Regions from separate parts of the Thiobacter aerophilus genome, predicted to be linked through region 2. Evidence: predicted binding sites of a transcription regulator. Region 2 holds the regulator's gene; each other region holds the start of a gene.
What was found. Region 2 encodes sigma-54, which starts transcription at its own class of promoters, with help from an activator protein. Its sites were predicted from a motif close to TGGCANGNAANCTGCTTT; they were not measured.
Positions count from the first base shown of each region.

Region 1: the regulator sigma-54 is predicted to act here: its motif matches at 1,603-1,620, upstream of V6E02_RS05585 (NF038132 family protein).
Region 3: the regulator sigma-54 is predicted to act here: its motif matches at 2,985-3,002, upstream of cydP (cytochrome oxidase putative small subunit CydP).

Region 1 covers NZ_JBAJEX010000003.1:120,943-127,415, reverse strand. Annotated here, with positions in the region: gene V6E02_RS05590 (bifunctional sulfate adenylyltransferase/adenylylsulfate kinase) at 1-649, shown strand, start outside; gene V6E02_RS05585 (NF038132 family protein) at 713-1,525, opposite strand; gene V6E02_RS05580 (hypothetical protein) at 1,752-2,642, opposite strand; gene V6E02_RS05575 (hypothetical protein) at 2,614-3,099, opposite strand; gene V6E02_RS05570 (hypothetical protein) at 3,096-3,611, opposite strand; gene V6E02_RS05565 (hypothetical protein) at 3,695-5,176, opposite strand; gene V6E02_RS05560 (type II secretion system F family protein) at 5,204-6,406, opposite strand; gene V6E02_RS05555 (GspE/PulE family protein) at 6,419-6,473, opposite strand, start outside.
Region 2 covers NZ_JBAJEX010000002.1:28,087-34,559, forward strand. Annotated here, with positions in the region: gene lptB (LPS export ABC transporter ATP-binding protein) at 1-613, shown strand, start outside; gene V6E02_RS03400 (RNA polymerase factor sigma-54) at 769-2,214, shown strand; gene hpf (ribosome hibernation-promoting factor, HPF/YfiA family) at 2,229-2,549, shown strand; gene V6E02_RS03410 (PTS sugar transporter subunit IIA) at 2,571-3,026, shown strand; gene hprK (HPr(Ser) kinase/phosphatase) at 3,013-3,969, shown strand; gene rapZ (RNase adapter RapZ) at 3,969-4,808, shown strand; gene V6E02_RS03425 (NusG domain II-containing protein) at 4,805-5,179, shown strand; gene V6E02_RS03430 (Gx transporter family protein) at 5,184-5,708, shown strand; gene V6E02_RS03435 (surface-adhesin E family protein) at 5,705-6,178, shown strand; gene V6E02_RS03440 (flavin prenyltransferase UbiX) at 6,175-6,473, shown strand, end outside.
Region 3 covers NZ_JBAJEX010000005.1:62,277-68,749, forward strand. Annotated here, with positions in the region: gene cydX (cytochrome bd-I oxidase subunit CydX) at 1-30, opposite strand, end outside; gene cydB (cytochrome d ubiquinol oxidase subunit II) at 46-1,185, opposite strand; gene V6E02_RS07640 (cytochrome ubiquinol oxidase subunit I) at 1,196-2,788, opposite strand; gene cydP (cytochrome oxidase putative small subunit CydP) at 2,798-2,959, opposite strand; gene V6E02_RS07650 (sigma-54 interaction domain-containing protein) at 3,147-4,424, shown strand; gene V6E02_RS07655 (error-prone DNA polymerase) at 4,441-6,473, opposite strand, start outside.

The DNA.
Region 1 (6,473 bases), on a different contig from region 2:
TTTCACCGCCCAGGAATTCGAACGGCGACTGGACTGGGGCCTCAACATCCCCGCCTGGTATGCCTGGCCCGAGGTGGTGGCCGCCCTGCAGCGTGCCTATCCACCGCGGCATCAGCAGGGCTTCTGCGTGTTTTGCACCGGGCTGTCCGGCGCGGGCAAGTCCACCCTGGCCAAGGCGCTGCAGATTCGGCTCTTGGAAATCACCGGTCGGCAGGTGACCCTGCTCGACGGCGACATCGTGCGCAAGCATTTGTCCAGCGAGCTGGGATTCTCCCGGGAACATCGCGAGATCAACGTGCGCCGCATAGGCTACGTGGCGAGCGAGATCGTCAAGCATCGCGGCATTGCTATCTGTGCGCCCATCGCCCCCTATCGGGAAAGCCGCCGCGCCGTGCGCCAGATGATCCGGCAATACGGCGGTTTCTTCGAAGTGTATGTGGCAACGCCCATCGAAGTGTGCGAGGCGCGCGACCGCAAGGGCCTCTACGCCAAGGCCCGCGCTGGGCTCATTCAGGCTTTCACCGGCGTGTCCGACCCCTACGAGGCGCCGGAGCAGCCGGAGCTTGCGCTGGATACCAGTGAGCTCACCGTGGACGAGGCAGTGCAGCGCGTGCTCATCAAGTTGGAGCAGGAAGGCTACCTGCGCTGACCAAAATAGGGCGTAAAAAAGCCCGACAGTTGTCTGCCGGGCTGTGATTGCGCTCTTTTCCCTTCACGCGGGCTTGCGGCGCCGGAGGGCGGCCAGTCCCGCAAGCCCCAGGCCCATGAGAGCCAGGGAGGCGGGCTCGGGGACACTTTGACCAATGGGTTTTTCGTTGAGCGAAAGACCCGCAAATGCAAAAGCCGACTGGAAAGCTTGGTCAAGCGCGTTTGTCACGCCGAATCCAATGGAATAAGTGCCTGACGTTGGGAAAGTGTAGGTCATTTTGATCCAGTCTGTATATCCGCATCCCACGTCATAGCACGTGCCCGAGGAGCCGCCAAGGGGCGAGAAGGTTGGTGCACCTGCAATAATGGGAGTGCTGGGGGGGGTCAGCGTAACCCCCGCTCCCAGCCCAGGCAGCCCAAAACCAGGAACTGTATTGCCGCTGGGCGTGGTCCGGGCGGTAAAGAGTAAGGAATCGAACGTGTTGGTGCCCTGATACAACCCCGCCCACGCGTACTCCGTGTATTCGGCGCCATCACTGGTGATGTAGTTGAAGTAGAAGGTAAGCGTGTCCCCAGAGTTGGCGCTGAAAGCGGGCGTCTGCGCAAACGAACCGTTGGTTTCCTGGCCGGTGGCGCCCACTGGCAATGTCCCTACACCACCAGGGCCTCCATTTGTGGAAATCCACTGATAAGAGCCGAAGCCCGGCGGTAGGCTCACTACGCCGTCGGCACTGGTGTTGGTGCCGCAGTTGCCGACACACGTCCAGCCCGCAGGAAGGGGGGCAGCCAACGAAGCGCCTGCCCATCCCAAACCAACCATCACGCCAATTAGGTTAAGCCGCCTTGTCCACGACGAAGGCTTTAGTCCGATATTCATGGTTACCTCCTGATCAACTTCAGTGTTACCCGCCCCTTGCATTGGAGACGGGCCGAATGGGTTCCTGCAGCCATCGCTAAGCACCATCCGTGCCAACTGCGTGATTGTCTCTTTTAATCAATCTGTTGCATCGAGCGGGCCCAACTGCCTCGGCTGCAAGTGTAAATTTTTCCGACAAACGCGGCCTACGGATGGGCTGCCCTGCGGGGTGCTGGGATCGCTGGGCTTAGCAGGACGGTCGGTCGCGGGTCACCGCGTCTTTGCCCGTGATGGTGTAGACGATGGCGCAGTTTCTGAACTTGAGGGTGATGGCGGTGGGGCTGACGGTGGAGCTGGGATCGAGGGCGTCATCCCACTGGTTGGCAATCCAAAGCGAGGGTTTGTTCAGGTCGGCGACGGTGGTTGCGCTGTAGGGCGGGGGGTTGACTGCGGCGAGTTCCCGCGCCATGCGCTGGGTCACGAGGGTGAAGAGGGTCTGGGGCGTGAGGGCGAGCACGCTGTCGTTGTAGGTGTCGGAGGAGGGCGCGGTGTGGACGGCCGGCGGGCTTCGGGTGACGCCTTCCAGGTAGTTGGGGTAGGCGCTGGGTGCCGAGAATGGCCCGCTGCCTGGCCGCACCTGGCCGAGGCGGTCAAGCACGGGCCCCGGGGCGAATAGCACGGCCACCACCGGCTGCCCATCCAGGGTGAGGCTGGGTTGTGTGTTGGTGTTGAGCGGCCCACCGCCGCTGCGGAAGGCGCCATCCACCAGGAGCCAGAGGCGTTGCCCAGTGCCGTCGCGGAGGTCGCCTGTGTCCAGGGTGCGCCAGGGAAACCACCCCACATAGGGGGTGGCACAGGCTGCCCCTTGGGCATTGCCATCGTTGTCCTGGTCCGGACAGGGCAGACGGCCCGGGTTGAGCTTTGCGCTTCCGGGATCCAGCACGGCGTAACCCAACAGGGCCTGCTTGGCCACGGCGAGGGCCGCGCTGGTTTTGCGCTGCGCTTCCAACTCCACCTGGGCACTTTTGATCCGACTGACGAAGACGAGGCCGCCTCCCACCAGCAGCAGGAGGAGCACCAGGAACAAGGCGGCGCCCTGTTCACCCGTGTCACGGCGACGCCCAGTCGCTGGCTTCATGATTCTCGGGGTTGGAAGTGGCCGTGGTTTCGCCGCGGTGGCGGGGCTTAGTTGCGCCCTTGGGCGGGGCCACCGGTGGGGCGTCGCTCGCCGCCGGGGCTGCGGCACGGGGCGTGCCTTCCCGCACCTGGCCGGTGAGGGGGTCCAGGGTCTGTCCGACCCGCAGCCGCACCTGTTTGCCATCGAGGGGAATGAAGGCGGTGCCGGGGGCGCGCGCACGGGCATTCGCCTGGGGGCGACCGTTTATCCACACCGTCTGTCGGCCGTCGCTGCGGATGACCACGCCATTGAGGGTGATGCCTACGCCTGGGTCCTGACCCGCCCCTGCTGTCGCCTGGGTACGCCGCGCCAAATCCAGGAGGGCGCGCTCATCGGGCGTGAAAAAGAGGCGTCCCAGATCGTCTGCCCACGCAGGCGCGAGGAAGACGGCCAGCGCCAGCAGGGCGAGGCGCTTCATGGTTGGCGCTCCACCGGGCTCAAGGTGATCCAGACCAGGCTGCACTCGGCGACGAGCTTGGGCTCGAAGCGGGCGCTGAACGGGCCACTTGCGAGCCGCTGGATGGTGCAGGAGCGGGGGAGCGCCAGGCCCGCGTGCTGGTTGTCCAGGGCCGAGAGGAAGGCGAGCAGGTCGCCTTCGTGCAGCAGCTTGAGGTTGAGTTCCATCAGGCTTTCATGCACCACCACGCCCGCCGGCGCGGCCAAAAGGCGGGCCGGTTGCTGGGCCGCTAGCCGATAATCCACGGCGAAGCCGCGCAGACTTTGGCTTGCCGCCCGCACGGCATCGATCCAATTCACACGCTGCTCCGGGCCGACGATGCCGGCCGCGAGCAGCGCCCGGTAGGCCGGCGCATAGCGCTCCAGGGCGCGGCGTTCTTCGTCCACCTGATTGAGGCGGGCACGGGCCGCCGCCAAACGGCTTTGCTCTTGCTCCAAAACGCGCCGGGCCTCGCCCACGGCGGCCAAACTCACGCTGAAGAGCCATGCCGCGAAGACGCTAGCCGCGCCAAGCGCTGCCAGCGGAAAAAGCCACTTTGCGAGCCAGGCGCCGGCATTCATGGCGCGCGCTCCAGGCGCAGCGCCAGCCTGAATGGGGCGCTCGCGCTGGCTGGTATCTCGGCGCTGTTGCCGGATAGGGGCGTCTTGGGATCCAGGTTGACCGGTAGCTCGACCACGTTCACCTCCTTCACGCCGGCCTGGGCGCGCAGACTATCGGCCAGTCGCTGGATGAGCGCCAGCGCAACGCGGTAATCGCCATCGAAGGGGTGAATTTCGGCGCTGAGCTCGATCTGTTCCGCGGTCCCTGTCTCGGCATTCCAGGCAAAGCGCACCAGCTTAACCTGTGGAAAGGCGGGCAGCACGCCTCCCACCAGGCGTAGCGCCGCCTCGGGCGTGCGGCGCTGGGCGTTGAGCATGGCCACTGTCTCCACTGCGGCGCGCATCTGCCCGGCAGTGGCCGGCGCGGCGGGGAAGGTGCGCGTGACGTCCTCATAGCGGGCTCGAACCTGGTTGGCCTCGGCGCGCGCCAACGCGGCCTGTTGGCGCAGATTTTGACTCTGGTAGAAGCTTCCGCCGGCGTACGCCACGCCCAGGCAAGCGATGCTGGCGGCGAGGCCATAGGCGACGCGGCGCAGGCGCTGCTCCACGAAACCGCGCACCTGCTGAGGCTGGGCCAGATTGCAGGCCGGGACGTGACGTCCGAGCAGGCACAGCATCAGGGCATCCATGTCGTGGGGCAGGCGGTGGGTGGGCAGACCCATGGCGCGGGCGAGACGCTCGGCCCCCACCGGCTCGCAGCGGAAGCCGGGTTCGGTGGGCACCTGGCGGCACGCGGCGGCCAGCTCACCTGTGGGATCGAGCACCCAGGCGAGTAAAGGCGCATCGCGCGCAAGCAGCCGCGTGTTGTAGAAAAACAGTCGGCTCTTTTCCATCTCTTCCGGCAACACGCCTTCTAGCGCGGCGGCGGAGGCATCCTCCAGCGGGGTGAGACGGCTGATGCGCAAATGGCCGTCCACGAACAGGCTCTGGCGCAGACCGCCGCTTTGCCGCGAGACCAGTAGCCGTGCGCCGGCACCATCGAGGCGCGCTACCAAGGCCGTGCTCACCGAAGGCAACAGATAGATGCCGGCCAGGGGCGCGTTCTGCGCCGCGAGGCGCGCAAGCCAGGGGCGGAGCAAGTCTTGGCTGGTGAGGGCCATGAACAAATACTGATCATCCCGGCGCCGCCCCGCCACGCGGCCCTGGAGGCAAGCGGCGCGGTAAGGCGTGGTGCGGAAATATTGGGCGAGCTTGCGCTCTACCATCTCGCGCCGGGCGCGGCCCCAGGCATGGGGCAAGGTCTCCACGCGGAAGTCCTCTTCTACCACGTCCAGCATGACATACACGGGCCGCCGGGGATGGGCGGCGAGCAGCTCGAGGAAAGGGGCCTGTGCGCTGCCATCGTTTGGCAGGCTGGTCACCTGTCCCAGCCGTCCGGCATGGAACACGCCCCAAGTGACACGGGGAGCGGAGAGATTGAGCAGGATTCTAGCGGGCATCGGCGGCTGGCGGTCGGCGCGGCGCGCTCATAGCTTGACCGTGCCCAAAATATCATAGACCGGGGCGAGGACCGCAAACAGGATGGCCGCGAGGATGAGACCCAACAAGACGGTCAGCGCCGGCTCCAGCAGCTTGAGGGCCCGTTCCACTGATTCGCGCACGTCCCGGTTGTAAAAGTAGGTGACGTTCATCAGAGCCGCGTCCAAGGCGCCGGTGGTCTCGCCCACGCGGATCATGCGCAGCACCAGCGGTGGAAATAGACCAGTGTTGCGAAAACTCTCGGTGATGCTTTCGCCACCCGCGATCTGCTGCGCCGCGCGGCGCAGGCCGTCAGCCACATAGCGGTTGGCGACGATGCCTTCGCAGGCGGCCAGCGCATCCAACACCGTGATGCCCGACCCGTAAAGCAGTGCGAAGAAGTTGGCGAAGCGCGCCAGCAGGATCTTCTGCAGAATGGGGCCGATGAGCGGCAGGTTCAGCTTGAGATAGTCCCAGGTGAGTCGCGCGTTGCCACCGCGTTTCGATGCCAGCAGCAGAAGGCCCAGGCTTGTCACAAGCAGCAGGAAAAGCAGGAGCCAGTAGCGCCCCACGAAATCGGAGATGGCGATGAGGGCGCGAGTTTGCCAGGGAAGTTCTTGGCGCATGGTGCGCAGGAAGGTGGTGAGCTCCGGCACCAGATACAGCATCAAGAACACAATCACCGCGCCCACCACGATCAGCACCGCGGTGGGATAGATGAGCAGGCGCTTGGTCTGGGCCGCGAGTTCGTCCCGCCACTTGAGGGTCGCCGCCAGATTGGCCAACACCTCCGGCAGATTGCCGGTCTGCTCGCCGGCGCGGATCAGGCTGACGAAGAGCGCATCGAACACCGTAGGATGATTGGCGAGCGCGTCGGACAGCATGCGCCCGCCCACCATGTCCTCGTGCACCGCCGCCACCACTTCCCGGAAGCGCGGATTGTCCAGGGTGGCGGCGAGGTCGGCGACGCCGTCCAAAAGAGGGATTCCGCTGCGGGTGATCTGTTCCAGTTGGAAGCAAAAGTTGATCAAGTCCCGGCGCGACACCGGACGGCCGAACAGGGGAGCCGCGTCGGTCTGCACCCGGCAGGTGATGAGATCCAGCCCCATGCGCTTCAAGCGCTGTTCCAGGTCGGCTTCGTTGGCGGCGTCCATGCGTCCGCGCAAGCGGCGTCCATCGCGATCCACGGCGGAATACTGGAAAGCGGGCATCGCGGCAACAGACTAGCGTAGGCGGCCGGTGAGGTCCACCACGCGCGCCACTTCGTTCAGGCTGGTC
Region 2 (6,473 bases):
GAACGGTGCAGGCAAAACCACCAGTTTCTACATGATGGTAGGCTTGACCCCGACCGACGGCGGCAAGATTCTCCTCGACGGGCAAGACTTGAGCCGTTTGCCCATCCATCGGCGTGCGCTTCTTGGGCTGTCCTATCTGCCCCAGGAAGCGTCGGTGTTCCGCAAGCTCACCGTGGAGGAAAACATCCGCGCCATCTTGGAGCTGCAGCCACTGACGGCCTCCGAAATCGACAGTCATCTGGATTTGCTCCTTGACGAGCTCAATATCGACCATTTGCGTCATGCGCCCGCCACCAGCCTGTCCGGCGGCGAGCGCCGGCGCGTGGAAATCGGCCGGGCACTGGCCACGCGACCGCGTTTCATCCTGCTCGACGAACCCTTCGCGGGAGTCGATCCCATCGCCGTGCTGGACATCCAGAAGATCATCCGTTTCCTGTCGCAGCGGGGCATCGGTGTGCTGATCACCGATCACAACGTGCGCGAAACCCTCGGCATTTGCGACCGGGCCTACATCATCAACGAAGGTTCGGTTCTGGCCAGCGGACAGCCGGATGAAATTGTTTATAATGAGGCGGTGCGACGGGTCTATCTCGGCGAGCATTTTCGCCTCTGAGCCCAAACCGCGCCTTCATCCGGAATGCAGGGCTCATGCTAATGCAACCGGCCTGAAGGACTATTCGGGCTCGAGCCTAGGCAGGTGACGCCCGCCGTAAGCACGGTCGGCTGCCAGCCGATCACACATCCGGCACGGAGCTGGGCTAGTCCCCTATGAAACACAGTCTGCAGCTCAAGCTTTCCCAGCAGCTCACGCTCACGCCCCAACTGCAGCAGTCCATCCGCCTGCTGCAGCTCTCCACCCTGGAACTCAACCAGGAGCTGGAAGTCATGCTCCAGGAAAACCCCCTGCTAGAGCGCTACGACCTGGAAAGCGAGGAGGAAGGCGGCGCGCCGGCCCTGGATGGTTTCGCCACGACGCTGCCGGCTCCAATCACCGAGGAGGCCGTCAGCAAAGTGGAAGTGGAAGGCGCGCCGGAAAGCGCCGAGGTACCCGAGAGCCTCTGGGACCAGGATATTCCCAGCGGTCCACGAGGCGAGGACGAAGAAGGCGATTTCCCCCAACTGGCCACTGGTGCGGAAACACTGCGCGAGCATCTGTTATGGCAGCTCAACCTGCTCACCGTCTCCGAGCGGGACAAGAGTCTGATCGCCCTAATCATCGACGCCCTCGACGAAGACGGGTATCTCAAGCAACCACTCAGCGAAATCGCGGAAATGCTGCCGCCGGAGCTGGAGGTGGATCCGCTGGAACTCACCGCCGCCCTCAAGCATCTGCAAAACATGGACCCGCCCGGGGTAGGCGCACGCAACCTGGCGGAATGCCTGGTGCTGCAGCTGGAAAACAGTGAGGCACCCGAGCCGGCACGCGACTTGGCGATCAACATCGCGCGGGAGCATCTGGACCTGCTCGCGGCACGTGACTTCAACAAACTGAAGAAGCTGTTGCAATGCTCGGATGAATTGCTGCGCGAGGCGCATGAGCTCATCACCCATCTCACGCCCCGACCGGGCGCGGCCTATGGCCGGGATGAAACGCGCTACATCGTGCACGACGTAGAGGTTCGCAAAATCAAGGACCGCTGGCTGGTGCGCCTCAACCCAGAGGCCATGCCGAAACTGCGCATCAACCGGGTCTATGCCGACATCCTGCGCCGCAACCGCAACGCCACCAGCAAGGAACTCGCCAGTCAGCTGCAGGAAGCGCGCTGGCTGATCAAGAACGTGCAGCAGCGCTTCGACACCATCCTGCGTGTCTCCCAGGCCATCGTCGATCGCCAGCGCCATTTCCTGGAACACGGCGAGGTGGCCATGCGGCCGCTGGTACTGCGCGAGATCGCGGAAGCGGTGGGCTTGCACGAATCCACCGTCTCACGCGTCACCACGCAGAAATACATGCTTACACCGCGGGGCATCTACGAGCTCAAGTATTTCTTCGGCAGCCATGTCGCAACCGAGTCCGGCGGCGCCTGTTCCGCCACGGCGATCCGCGCGCTGATCAAGCAATTGGTGGCGGCAGAAGACCGCACGCGGCCTCTGTCTGATGCCCAGATCGCCGACATCCTGGCCAAGCAGGGCATCATCGTCGCCCGCCGCACCATTGCCAAGTATCGCGAATCACTGCAGATTCCGCCGGCCAGTCTTCGTAAGGCCTTCTAACAGGAGCACACACCATGAACCTCACCGTCACCGGGCATCACGTAGAAGTCACCCCCGCGATTCGCGACTACGTCAAGGCCAAACTGGAACGCATTACCCGTCACTTCGACCACGTGATCGACGTCAACGTGATCCTCTCCGTGGAAAAGCTGATTCACAAAGCGGAAGCCAACATCCACGTAAGCGGTCGCGATCTCTTCGCCGCAAGCCAGGACGCGGACATGTATGCCGCCATCGATGCACTCGCCGACAAACTCGACCGCCAGGTACTCAAGCACAAGGAAAAGAATGGTGGCCACGGCCGCGAGGCGCTCAAGCGCCAGGCGGCGGAATAGCCGTTCCCGGCCACGCCGGCCATGAGCCTGCTGCCCGACCTGCTCGCACCCGAGCGCATCCTGCTCGACGTGGCCGCCGCGAGCAAGCAAGCCCTCTACGAGGTAGTGGGACAACGCCTTGCAGAAACGCTCAAGGTTTCCGCCAAGACGATCACCGCCAGCCTGCTGGCGCGGGAGAAACTGGGCTCCACCGGACTGGGACAGGGGGTGGCCATTCCCCATGGCCGCATCAAGGGCCTGAAGCAGGCCACCGGCTGCTTTTTGCGGCTAAAGGAGCCCATTTCCTTCGGGGCGCCAGACAATCAACCCGTCAGCCTGGTGTTCGTGCTGCTGGTGCCGGAGCAGGCCACCGAGCTGCACTTAAGAATCCTCTCGGAACTGGCCAGTCGGCTGGGTGACAAGGCGTTCCGCGATCAGCTCGCCCAGCTCGCCGATCCCGTTGCCATCCACCGCCTGTTTATCCATGCCCCAGATTAGCGTCGCGCGGCTGTTCGAGGACATGCGCGCCAAGCTTCAGCTCGCTTGGGTGGCGGGCATGACCGGCGGCCACCGGGTGCTCACCAGCGAAACAGTCTCCAAGCCTTCGCTCGCCTTGATTGGGCATCTGAACTTCGTTCACCCCAACCGGGTGCAGGTGTTGGGCTGCGCCGAGATGGACTACCTATCCCGCCTCGACGCAGCAGGTCTCAAGCAGGCCATCGACAACCTGTTCTCTACCGAACTCGCGGCCGTGATCGTGGCCAATGGCATCGCCGTCCCGCAGCCGCTTCTGGACGCCGCCAACCGCACTGAAACGCCCCTGTTCACCACGCCACAGGAAAGCCCGCGTCTGATGCAGCTATTGCAGCATTATCTGACCAAGGTATTGGCGGAGTACGTCACGCTGCATGGGGTGTTCATGGAGGTGATGGGCATCGGTGTGCTGATCACGGGTGAAGCGGCCATCGGCAAGAGCGAGCTGGCACTGGAGCTTATCAGCCGTGGCCATCGCCTGATCGCAGACGACGTGGTGGAGATTTACCAGACCTCGCCCGATACCCTGGAAGGCCGTTGTCCCTCACTGCTGCAGGACTTCATCGAAGTACGCGGACTGGGGATTCTCAACATCCGCGCCCTGTTCGGCGAAGTGGCGGTGAAGCCGAAGAAGACCTTGCGTTTCATCGTCCATCTGGAACAGCCCGAGGACATCCACAGCGCGGGCTACGACCGGTTGCAAATGCAGCAGGAGGTGCAGGAGATCCTGGGTGTGGCCATTCCCAAGGCGCGCCTGCCGGTGGCGGCGGGCCGCAACATCGCGGTGCTGCTGGAAGTGGCGGTGCGTAGCCACATCCTGCAGCTACGTGGCATCGATAGCAGCCAGCAGTTCCTAGAGCGGCACGACCGCTTCCTGCGTGCCGTGGATGACGAAGAGAAACGCTGATGCAGGTGATCCTAGTGAGCGGCTTGTCCGGTTCCGGAAAAAGCATCGTCCTCAACGTGCTGGAGGACGCAGGCTTCTACTGCGTGGACAACCTGCCGGTGGAATTCCTGCCCACGCTAATCGAACTGCTCCACGACGAAGGCCGCGGCCAGGTGGCCATCAGCATCGATGCGCGTACCGGTCACACCCTTTCCCAACTGCCGCAGCAAGTGCACGCCCTGCGCCACCAGGGCATCGACGTGCGCGTGCTGTTTCTGGAAGCGAACACCGAGACTCTGGTCAAGCGCTACAGTGAAACACGCCGCCGCCATCCTCTTTCGGACGGCAAACGGACCCTGCCCGAATGCGTGGAAGCCGAGCGCGAGGCCTTGGCGGAGATCGGGGAACTTGGCCACCACATCGACACCAGCGAACTCTCCCCCAATACGCTGCGGAGCTGGGTCAAGGACTTTCTGGCGCTGGACCGCTCCCGCATCACTCTTTTGTTCGAGTCTTTCGGCTTCAAGCACGGCCTGCCGCTGGATGCGGATTTCGTGTTCGACGTGCGCTGTGTACCCAACCCGTACTACGATCCACGGCTGAGGCCCTTGACCGGCTTGGATGCGCCGGTGATCGAATTCATCGAAAGGCAGGAGGCAGCCATCGGCATGCTGGCCGACATCCGCTATTTCATCGAGAAATGGTTGCCCGCCTTCGTGCGCGACAACCGCGCCTACCTCACCGTGGCCATCGGCTGCACCGGTGGCCAGCACCGCTCCGTCTATTTCGCCGAGCGGCTGGCGGAACGCTTCCGCGCCGAGTACCAGGTGCTGGTACGCCATCGGGGGCTTACCTCATGAGGCTACTATCCCTCCTGCGTCCAGGCGATGCCCTCACCCTTGGCATGGGACTCATGCTGGTAGTCTGGCTCGCCATCGCCGCCCTGCACCGTGATGCGCCTCAGCGTGTCATCGTGCGGGCCGGCGGTCAGGTGGTGGCGGTGGCCGGCCTCGACGGGCCTCGCCGCATCCTCGCCCATGGCCCGCTCGGGCTGAGCGTGATCGAAATCGAACCGGGACGTGCGCGCGTGGCCGCCGATCCAGGGCCACGTCAGTACTGCGTGAAACAAGGCTGGCTCACCCGCGCGGGCGATGCCGCCTTGTGCCTGCCCAACCAGGTGAGCGTGGAGCTCGCCGGCGCGACGCGCCGCTTCGATTCCATCACCTACTAGCCCCATGCGCATCACGCTGCCCGTCACCGCAGAAGACCGACGCATCGCCTGGCTGGCTAGCCTGGCGTTGGGTCTCACCCTGGCGGAGAATGCCCTTCCCTCGCCCCTGCCCGGCGTGAAACCGGGACTGGCCAACATCGTCACGCTGGTGGTGCTGGACCGCTTTGGCTGGCGGGTGGCTGCCTGGGTGTCGGCTCTGCGAGTGGTCGCAGGCAGCATCCTGCTGGGCACTTTCCTCTCCCCGGGCTTCGTGCTGAGCTTCGTCGGCGCGCTGGCGGCCTTGCTGGCCCTGGCGGCCACCCGCCCTCTCCCCGCCAAGTGGTTCGGTCCCGTCACCCACAGCGTAGTGGCCGCCTTTGCCCACCTGAGCGGGCAGCTTGCCGTGGTCTATCTCTGGCTCATTCCCCATGCGGGGCTGGTTTCGCTTGTGCCGGTTCTGGCTGGGGCCGCGCTGGTCTTTGGCACGGTGAACGGTCTGGCCGCCACGCGCCTGCTGCAACAGCTTCCCTTGCGGCCTAAACCCGCATGAGGTGGCTGTGGCTCTTCGCCTGTCTGGTGGCGGCCGCACCTGTCCTGGCCGCCGACTGGATGCGCCTGCCCATCCGCGCCGAGGATCAGTATTTCTATGATCGCAGCAAGCTGGTGATCCAAGGCGAGGAGATCACCTACTGGAAAAAAGTTGTATTCCGTCAGCCGCCCTTGGTGAAGGGCCAGGCGGCGGCCTGGGCGCTGATGCGTGAGCGCATCCATTGCGGGCAGCACACCCTGCGCCTGATCAGCTATGTCTATTACGCCAGCGATGGCACCATGCTGGATTACATGCCTGAAGCAGAGAAGGAAGCAACACCCATCATTCCCGACACCCTGGGCGATGCCTTCGAACGTCACTTGTGCGTCCTCGTCACACGCAGCCGAGAAGAGGACGCGGCACGCAAGAAGGAACAGGATGAGCCCCGCACGCGAGAACGGGAAGCGCAGCCGTTGGAGCTCACACCATGAAGACCCTCACCCTCGCCCTCACCGGGGCTTCCGGCATGCCCTATGCCTTCCGCCTGCTGGAATGCCTGCTCGCCGCAGGCTGCCGGGTGCAGCTTCTCACCTCACAGGTGGCTCATGTCACCGCCAAACAGGAACTGGGGCTTACCTTGCCTGCGCGCGCCCAGGCGCTACAGGCATTTCTCGAGCAACGTTACCAACCGCAGCCAGGCCAACTCGCCGTTTACGGCCGCGACCAATGGTTCGCGCCGGTGGCCTCCGGTTCCAACCCGCCCGATGCCATGGTGGTCTGCCCCTG
Region 3 (6,473 bases), on a different contig from region 2:
GACCCCCAGTATCCAGGCGAAATACCACATGGCGTTCTCCTTTGCTCAGTAAACCGATTTGTCGTGGGTGCGGATGTAGTCCGTGGTCACCTTGCCCCACATGACCGTGTAGGCCCAGGCGGTGTAGAACACGATGAGGGGCATGAACACCACCGTCGCACCCAGCATCAGGCCCAGGGTCAGGGGTGAAGACACGCTGTCCCACACCGTGAGGCTGGAACGCGGGTCCAGGGACGAGGGCATGACGAAGGGGAACATGGACACGCCGGCGGTGCCGATGATGGCCGCGCAGGTCACGCTGGAGGCGACGAAGGCCAGCCCCGGCCGGTTGCGCCAGGCGAACAAAAGCCCCAAGGCGCCGGCGAGGAAGGCGGTGGTGGGCACGAAGCGGGTCCAGGGATAATGGCCGTAATTGGCCAGCCAAGCACCGGCCTCGCGCACCACCGTCTTGTCCAGAGGATCGGGCATGGCATTGGGATTCACCGTGCTGGTGATGACGTAGCCGTCGATGCCCTTACTCAGCCATAAGCCGGCCAGCCCGAAGGTGATCAAGGTGAGGGCCCCGAAGATCAGGCTCGCCACGCGGGTGCGGCGGTAGATATCGCCCTCACTGCGCATCATCAGGTAATTTGCGCCCTGGAAGGTAAGCATGGACAGGCTCACCACACCGGCGAGCAGGCCGAAGGGATTGAGCAGTTGCCAGAAGCTGCCGGTATAGGTGGACACCAGGCTGTCGTCGAAGCGGAACGGCACACCCTGCAGGAGATTGCCGAAGGCCACGCCGAAGATGATGGGCGGCACCGCCCCGCCGACGAACAGACCCCAGTCCCACGTGGCGCGCCAGGTAGGGTTCTGGATCTTGGATCGGTAATCGAAGCCAACCGGCCGGAAAAAGAGCGCCCACAGGGCCGCCATCATGGCCCAGTAGAAGCCGGAGAAGGCGGTGGCATACACCAGCGGCCAAGCAGCGAAGATGGCGCCGCCGGCGGTGATGAACCAGACCTGGTTGCCATCCCAGTGGGGCGCGACGGTATTGATCACCGCGCGCCGTTCCAGGTCGTTTCTGCCCACGAAGGGCAGCAGCGTGCCCACGCCCATGTCGTGGCCGTCCATGATGGCGAAGCCCACCAAGAGCACGCCTACCAGCAGCCACCAGATCAGTTTCAGGGTTGCGTATTCCAGCATGGTTTTCTCCTCAGATCTTGGCCGCGGGTGCCGTGGCAGGCACCGCGCCGCCGCCGGTTTTTTCGTGGTGGTATTTACCGAGCCCAAGGCTGGAAGGCCCGAGCCGCGCGTACTTCACCATCAGATAAAGCTCGATCACCAAAAGCAGCGTGTAGAAGCCGATGAAGCCGGCCAGCGAGCCGTAGATCGCCCCGGGGGTCAGATTGGACACGGACAGATGGGTGGGCAGCACACCGTAGATGGTCCAAGGCTGGCGGCCATACTCCGCCACGAACCAGCCCAGCTCTGCGGCGATCCAGGGCATGGGAATGAACCACAGGGCCCATTTGAGCAGCCAGGTCTTGCTGATGAAGGTGCCCTTGACCGAGTAGTAAAGCGCCAGGGTGAACAGGGCGAGGAAGGCAAAGCCCAGCGCCACCATCAGGCGAAAGCTCCAAAACAGGGGCGCGACGCGCGGGATGGTGTCCTCCACCGCCTGCTGGATCATCTCCGGCGTGGCCTTCGACACATCGGGTGTGTATTTCTTGAGCAGCAGGCCGAAACCCAGGTCGTCCTTGTGCGCTTCGAACGTTGCCAGCGCCTGCTGATCGTTCTTGTCGCGCCGCAGCCGCTCCAGGGCACCCACGGCGAGGATGCCGCGCTCGATCCGCGCCCGGTTCTTCTCCTTGATCTCATCGATGCCGGGCAGGGTCTGGCTCACCGAGCGCGTGCCGATCAGGCCCAGCAAATAGGGAATCTTGATCTCGTAGTCGTTGCGCTGGGCGTCCTGATTGGGCAGGGCGAACAGCACGAAGGGCGCCGGCGCCGGCTCGGTGTGCCACATGGCCTCGATGGCCGCCATCTTGGTCTGCTGCGCCTCGCCCACGGTGTAGCCGGACTCATCCCCCAGCACGATCACCGACAGCGCGGAGGCAAAACCGAAACCGGCGGCGATGCGGAAGGAGCGGCGCGCGAATTCCAGATCCCGGCCTTTGAGCAGATACCAGCTGGAAATCCCCAGCACGAACAGGGAGGCGGTCACGTAACCGGCGGAGACCGTGTGCACGAACTTGGCCTGGGCATCCGGGTTGAACACCACGGCCCAGAAGTCGGTCATCTCCATGCGCATGGTGGTGAAGGAGAACGCCGCGCCCACGGGATTCTGCATCCAGCCGTTGGCGATCAGGATCCACAGCGCAGAGAGGTTGGAGCCCACCGCCATCAGCACCGTCACCAGGAAGTGCTGCCACTTGTTGAGGCGCTCCCAGCCGAAGAAGAACAGGCCGATGAAGGTGGATTCCAGAAAGAATGCCATCAGCCCTTCAATGGCCAGCGGCGCGCCGAAGATGTCCCCCACGTAGTGGGAGTAATAGGCCCAGTTGGTGCCGAACTGGAATTCCATGGTGATGCCGGTGGTCACCCCCAGGGCGAAGTTGATGCCGAACAGCTTGCCCCAGAACTTCACCATGTCCTTGTACACCGGCCGTCCGGTGATAACGTAGGTGAGCTCCATGATCACCAGGATGAAGGCAAGCCCCAAGGTGAGGGGCACGAACAGGAAGTGATACAGCGCCGTGACGGCGAACTGCAGGCGCGACAAATCGACGAGTTCTTCGGTCAGCATGGGCACTCCTTATTGCGCAGGCTTAACGGTGAGATGACGGGCGATGGCCTCGGCGTCTGGCTTAGCAGTCCCGCCGCTGAAGAAGGCGAAATAGAGCCCGGCGATCAAGGCAAGCTTCACCACCAGCGCGACGGCAATTTCCAAGACCAAGGGATTGCGGGGAATTTTCATGGGCACCTCCTTCGTGGCAACTGACATTGCAAAGACCGTGCCAATGGCGGCAACGACCCTACACCGAGTATAGACATGCGATAAATCAATGACTTGCGACATATCGCCGCAGGCGGAAAGAAGCCGTACCGCCATTAATGTCAGTCATTCCCTTGATGAGTGCCATTTTTGGCAGTACCATCGCGGCATGCGCCAGCTGCAGGAACTGATCAGTTTTCTGGAAACCCAGCCCGATCCGCAGATCGTGATGGACGCCGATTACCGCATCGTGGCGGCCAACGCGGCCTACCGCCGCCACTACGGGCAGGGCGAGGTGGTGGGCAAGACCTGCTACGCGGTGTCCCATGGTTATGACAAGCCCTGCGACCAATGCGGCGAGTCCTGTCCCCTGGCCGCCAGCCGCGCCAGCGGCGAGCCGGCGCGGGTGCTGCATCTGCACCACACGCCCCACGGCGAGGAACACGTGGACGTGCTGCTCACCCCGGTACGCGACGCGCGCGGCCGCATCACCCATTTCGTGGAACGCATGCAGGTGGTGCGCGAGGCGAGCAGCCTGCCGGCGCAGCGGGGACTGGTGGGCAAGTCGCCCGCTTTCAACCGCATGCTGGAGCTCATACGCCGCGTTGCCCCTTCCAACACCACCGCCCTGCTGCTGGGGGAATCCGGCACCGGCAAGGAACTGGTGGCCCAGGCCATCCACGAGCACAGCCCGCGCCGCGACGGTCCCTTCGTGGTGGTGGAATGTTCGGGCCTCACCGAGACGCTGTTCGAGAGCGAACTGTTCGGCTACGAGAAAGGCGCCTTCACCGGTGCCAACCAGCGCAAGATCGGTCTGGTGGAGGCCGCCGCCGGCGGCACCCTGTTCCTGGACGAGGTGGGCGACATTCCCCTCTCCCTGCAGGTGAAGCTGCTCAGGCTATTGGAGACGGGCACCTTCCGCCGGGTGGGCGGGGTGGAGACCCTGCGTGCCGATTTCCGTCTGGTGGCTGCCACCCACCGGGAACTCAAGGCCATGGTGGAGCGCGGCGCCTTTCGCACCGATCTCTATTACCGCTTAAGCGTGTTCCCCATCGGGTTACCTCCCTTGCGGGAACGGCGCGAGGACATCCTGTTGCTCGCCGAAACCTTGGCCGCGCGTCTTGCCCCCGAGCGCAAACCGACCCTGAGTGCCGGCTTTCGCGAACGGCTGCTCGCCCACGACTTCCCGGGCAATGTGCGGGAGCTGCGCAACATCATGGAACGCGCCTTGCTCATGGCCGATGGCGACACCCTGCTGCCGGAACACCTGCCGCCGGAAGTGGGCGCACAGCCGCCTGCGCCGGTGGTGGAGGAAATCGTGCCCCTGGCCACGGCGGAGCTGCGCTATCTCCAGTGGGCCCTGGCCCACCACGACGGCGACCGCAAGTCCCTCGCCCGCAAGCTGGGCATCAGCGAGCGCACCCTCTATCGCAAGCTGGCGGGCTGAAGCCAGGCGGCGCCGCTCAATGAAAATCCCGCGAGCGCACCGCGAGCTGCCCCAACAGCTCGCTCAAGTCCATCAGCCGCCCGGCCACCAGGTGCACCACCTCCCCCTGCCGTTCCAGCCGGCCGGCGACGGCGAGCAGCTTTGATTGCAACAATTCGCGCCGCTGCCTTTCCGCCACGGATTTCCACACCACCACGTTCACGTGGCCGGTCTCGTCTTCCAGGGTGAGAAAGATCACGCCGCTGGCGGTGTCCGGCCGCTGACGGTTGATGACCAGCCCCACGGCGCGGGCGAATCTGCCGTCCGGCAGCGCACGAATCCGTTCCGCGGTGAGCATGCGCCGCTCGTCCAAGACGGGGCGCAACAGGGCGAGGGGATGCCGGCCCAGGGTGAGGCCGAGGCTTGCATAGTCGGCCACCAGGTCCTCGGCCTCGCTGGGCGGCGGAAAGGTCACCGGCTCTTCTTGCCGGGCCGCGTCGCGAAACAGGGGTGGCCGTTCCTCGATGCCGGCCACAGCCCAGAAGACCTGCCGGCGATGGCCGCCCAAAGCCGCCAGCGCGCCGGCGGCGGCCAGGGCCTGAAGGTCGCGCCGGTCGAGACGCGCGCGACGGGCCATATCTTCCACGTCGTTCAAAGGGGCGGCAGTGCGCGCAGCGATGAGGCGCTCGGCACCGGCACGGGAAAGCCCCCGCACCATGTTGAGCCCGAGGCGCAGGGCGGGCGCCGCCTGCCCTTCACGCTCTTTCTGCGGGGAAGAAGCCGTGGCATGCTCCAGCGTGCACTCCCATGCACTCAGCCTCACGTCCACCGGCCGCACTTCCACCCCATGCCGCCGCGCGTCCTGCACCAGTTGCGCCGGTGCATAAAAGCCCATGGGCTGGCTATTGAGCAAGGCGCAGGTGAAAGCCGCAGGCTCGTGGCATTTGAGCCAGGCGGAGACGTACACCAAAAGCGCGAAACTCGCGGCATGGGATTCGGGAAAGCCATACTCGCCAAAGCCGAGAATCTGCTGGTAGATGCTGCGCGCGAAGTCTTCCGTGTAGCCGCGCTCACGCATGCCTTCGATCAGCTTTGCCTCGAAGTGGGCAAGCCCCCCGCGCCGCTTCCAAGCCGCCATGGAGCGGCGCAGCTGATCCGCCTCGCCCGGGGTGAAGCCGGCGGCCACCATGGCGATTTGCATCACCTGTTCCTGGAAGATGGGCACGCCCAGGGTGCGTTCCAGCACCGCCTTCACCGCCGCCGAGGGATAGCTCACCGGTTCCAGTCCCTGGCGCCGGCGCAGATAGGGATGCACCATGCCGCCCTGGATGGGACCAGGCCGCACGATGGCCACCTGGATCACCAGATCGTAGAAACAGCGCGGCTTCATGCGCGGCAGCATGGCCATCTGGGCGCGGGATTCGATCTGGAACACACCCATGGTGTCGGCCCGCTGGATCATTTCATACACCCGGGGATCTTCCGGCGGGATGTCGGCCAGGGTCAGGGACCGCCCCCGCCAGGCGCTCACCCCCTCCAGCGCGCGGCGGATGGCGGTAAGCATGCCCAGCGCCAGCACGTCGATTTTGAGCAGCCCCAGGGCGTCCAGATCGTCCTTGTCCCACTGGATCACCGTGCGCGCCGGCATGGCCGCGTTCTCGATGGGCACCAGGCGCGAGAGTGCATCGCGGCTGATCACCAAGCCCCCCACGTGCTGGGAAAGATGGCGGGGAAAGCCTATGAGTTCGTTCACCAGGGCGATGAGCAGGCGGATGCGGGGATGGTCCGGATCGAAGCCAGCCTCCCGCAACCGTTCCGGCAGAACCTGGTGGCCATCCCACCAGGCGAGGTTCTTCGCCAGCCGGTCCACCTGGTCCGGCGCGAGCCCCAAGGCCCGGCCCACATCGCGCATGGCACTTTTGGGCCGGTAGGTGATCACCGCCGCCGCCAGGGCGGCGCGGCTGCGCCCGTACTTGGCGTAGAGATACTGGATCACTTCCTCACGCCGCTCGTGTTCGAAATCCACGTCGATGTCCGGCGGCTCGTTGCGCTCGCGGGAGATGAAGCGCT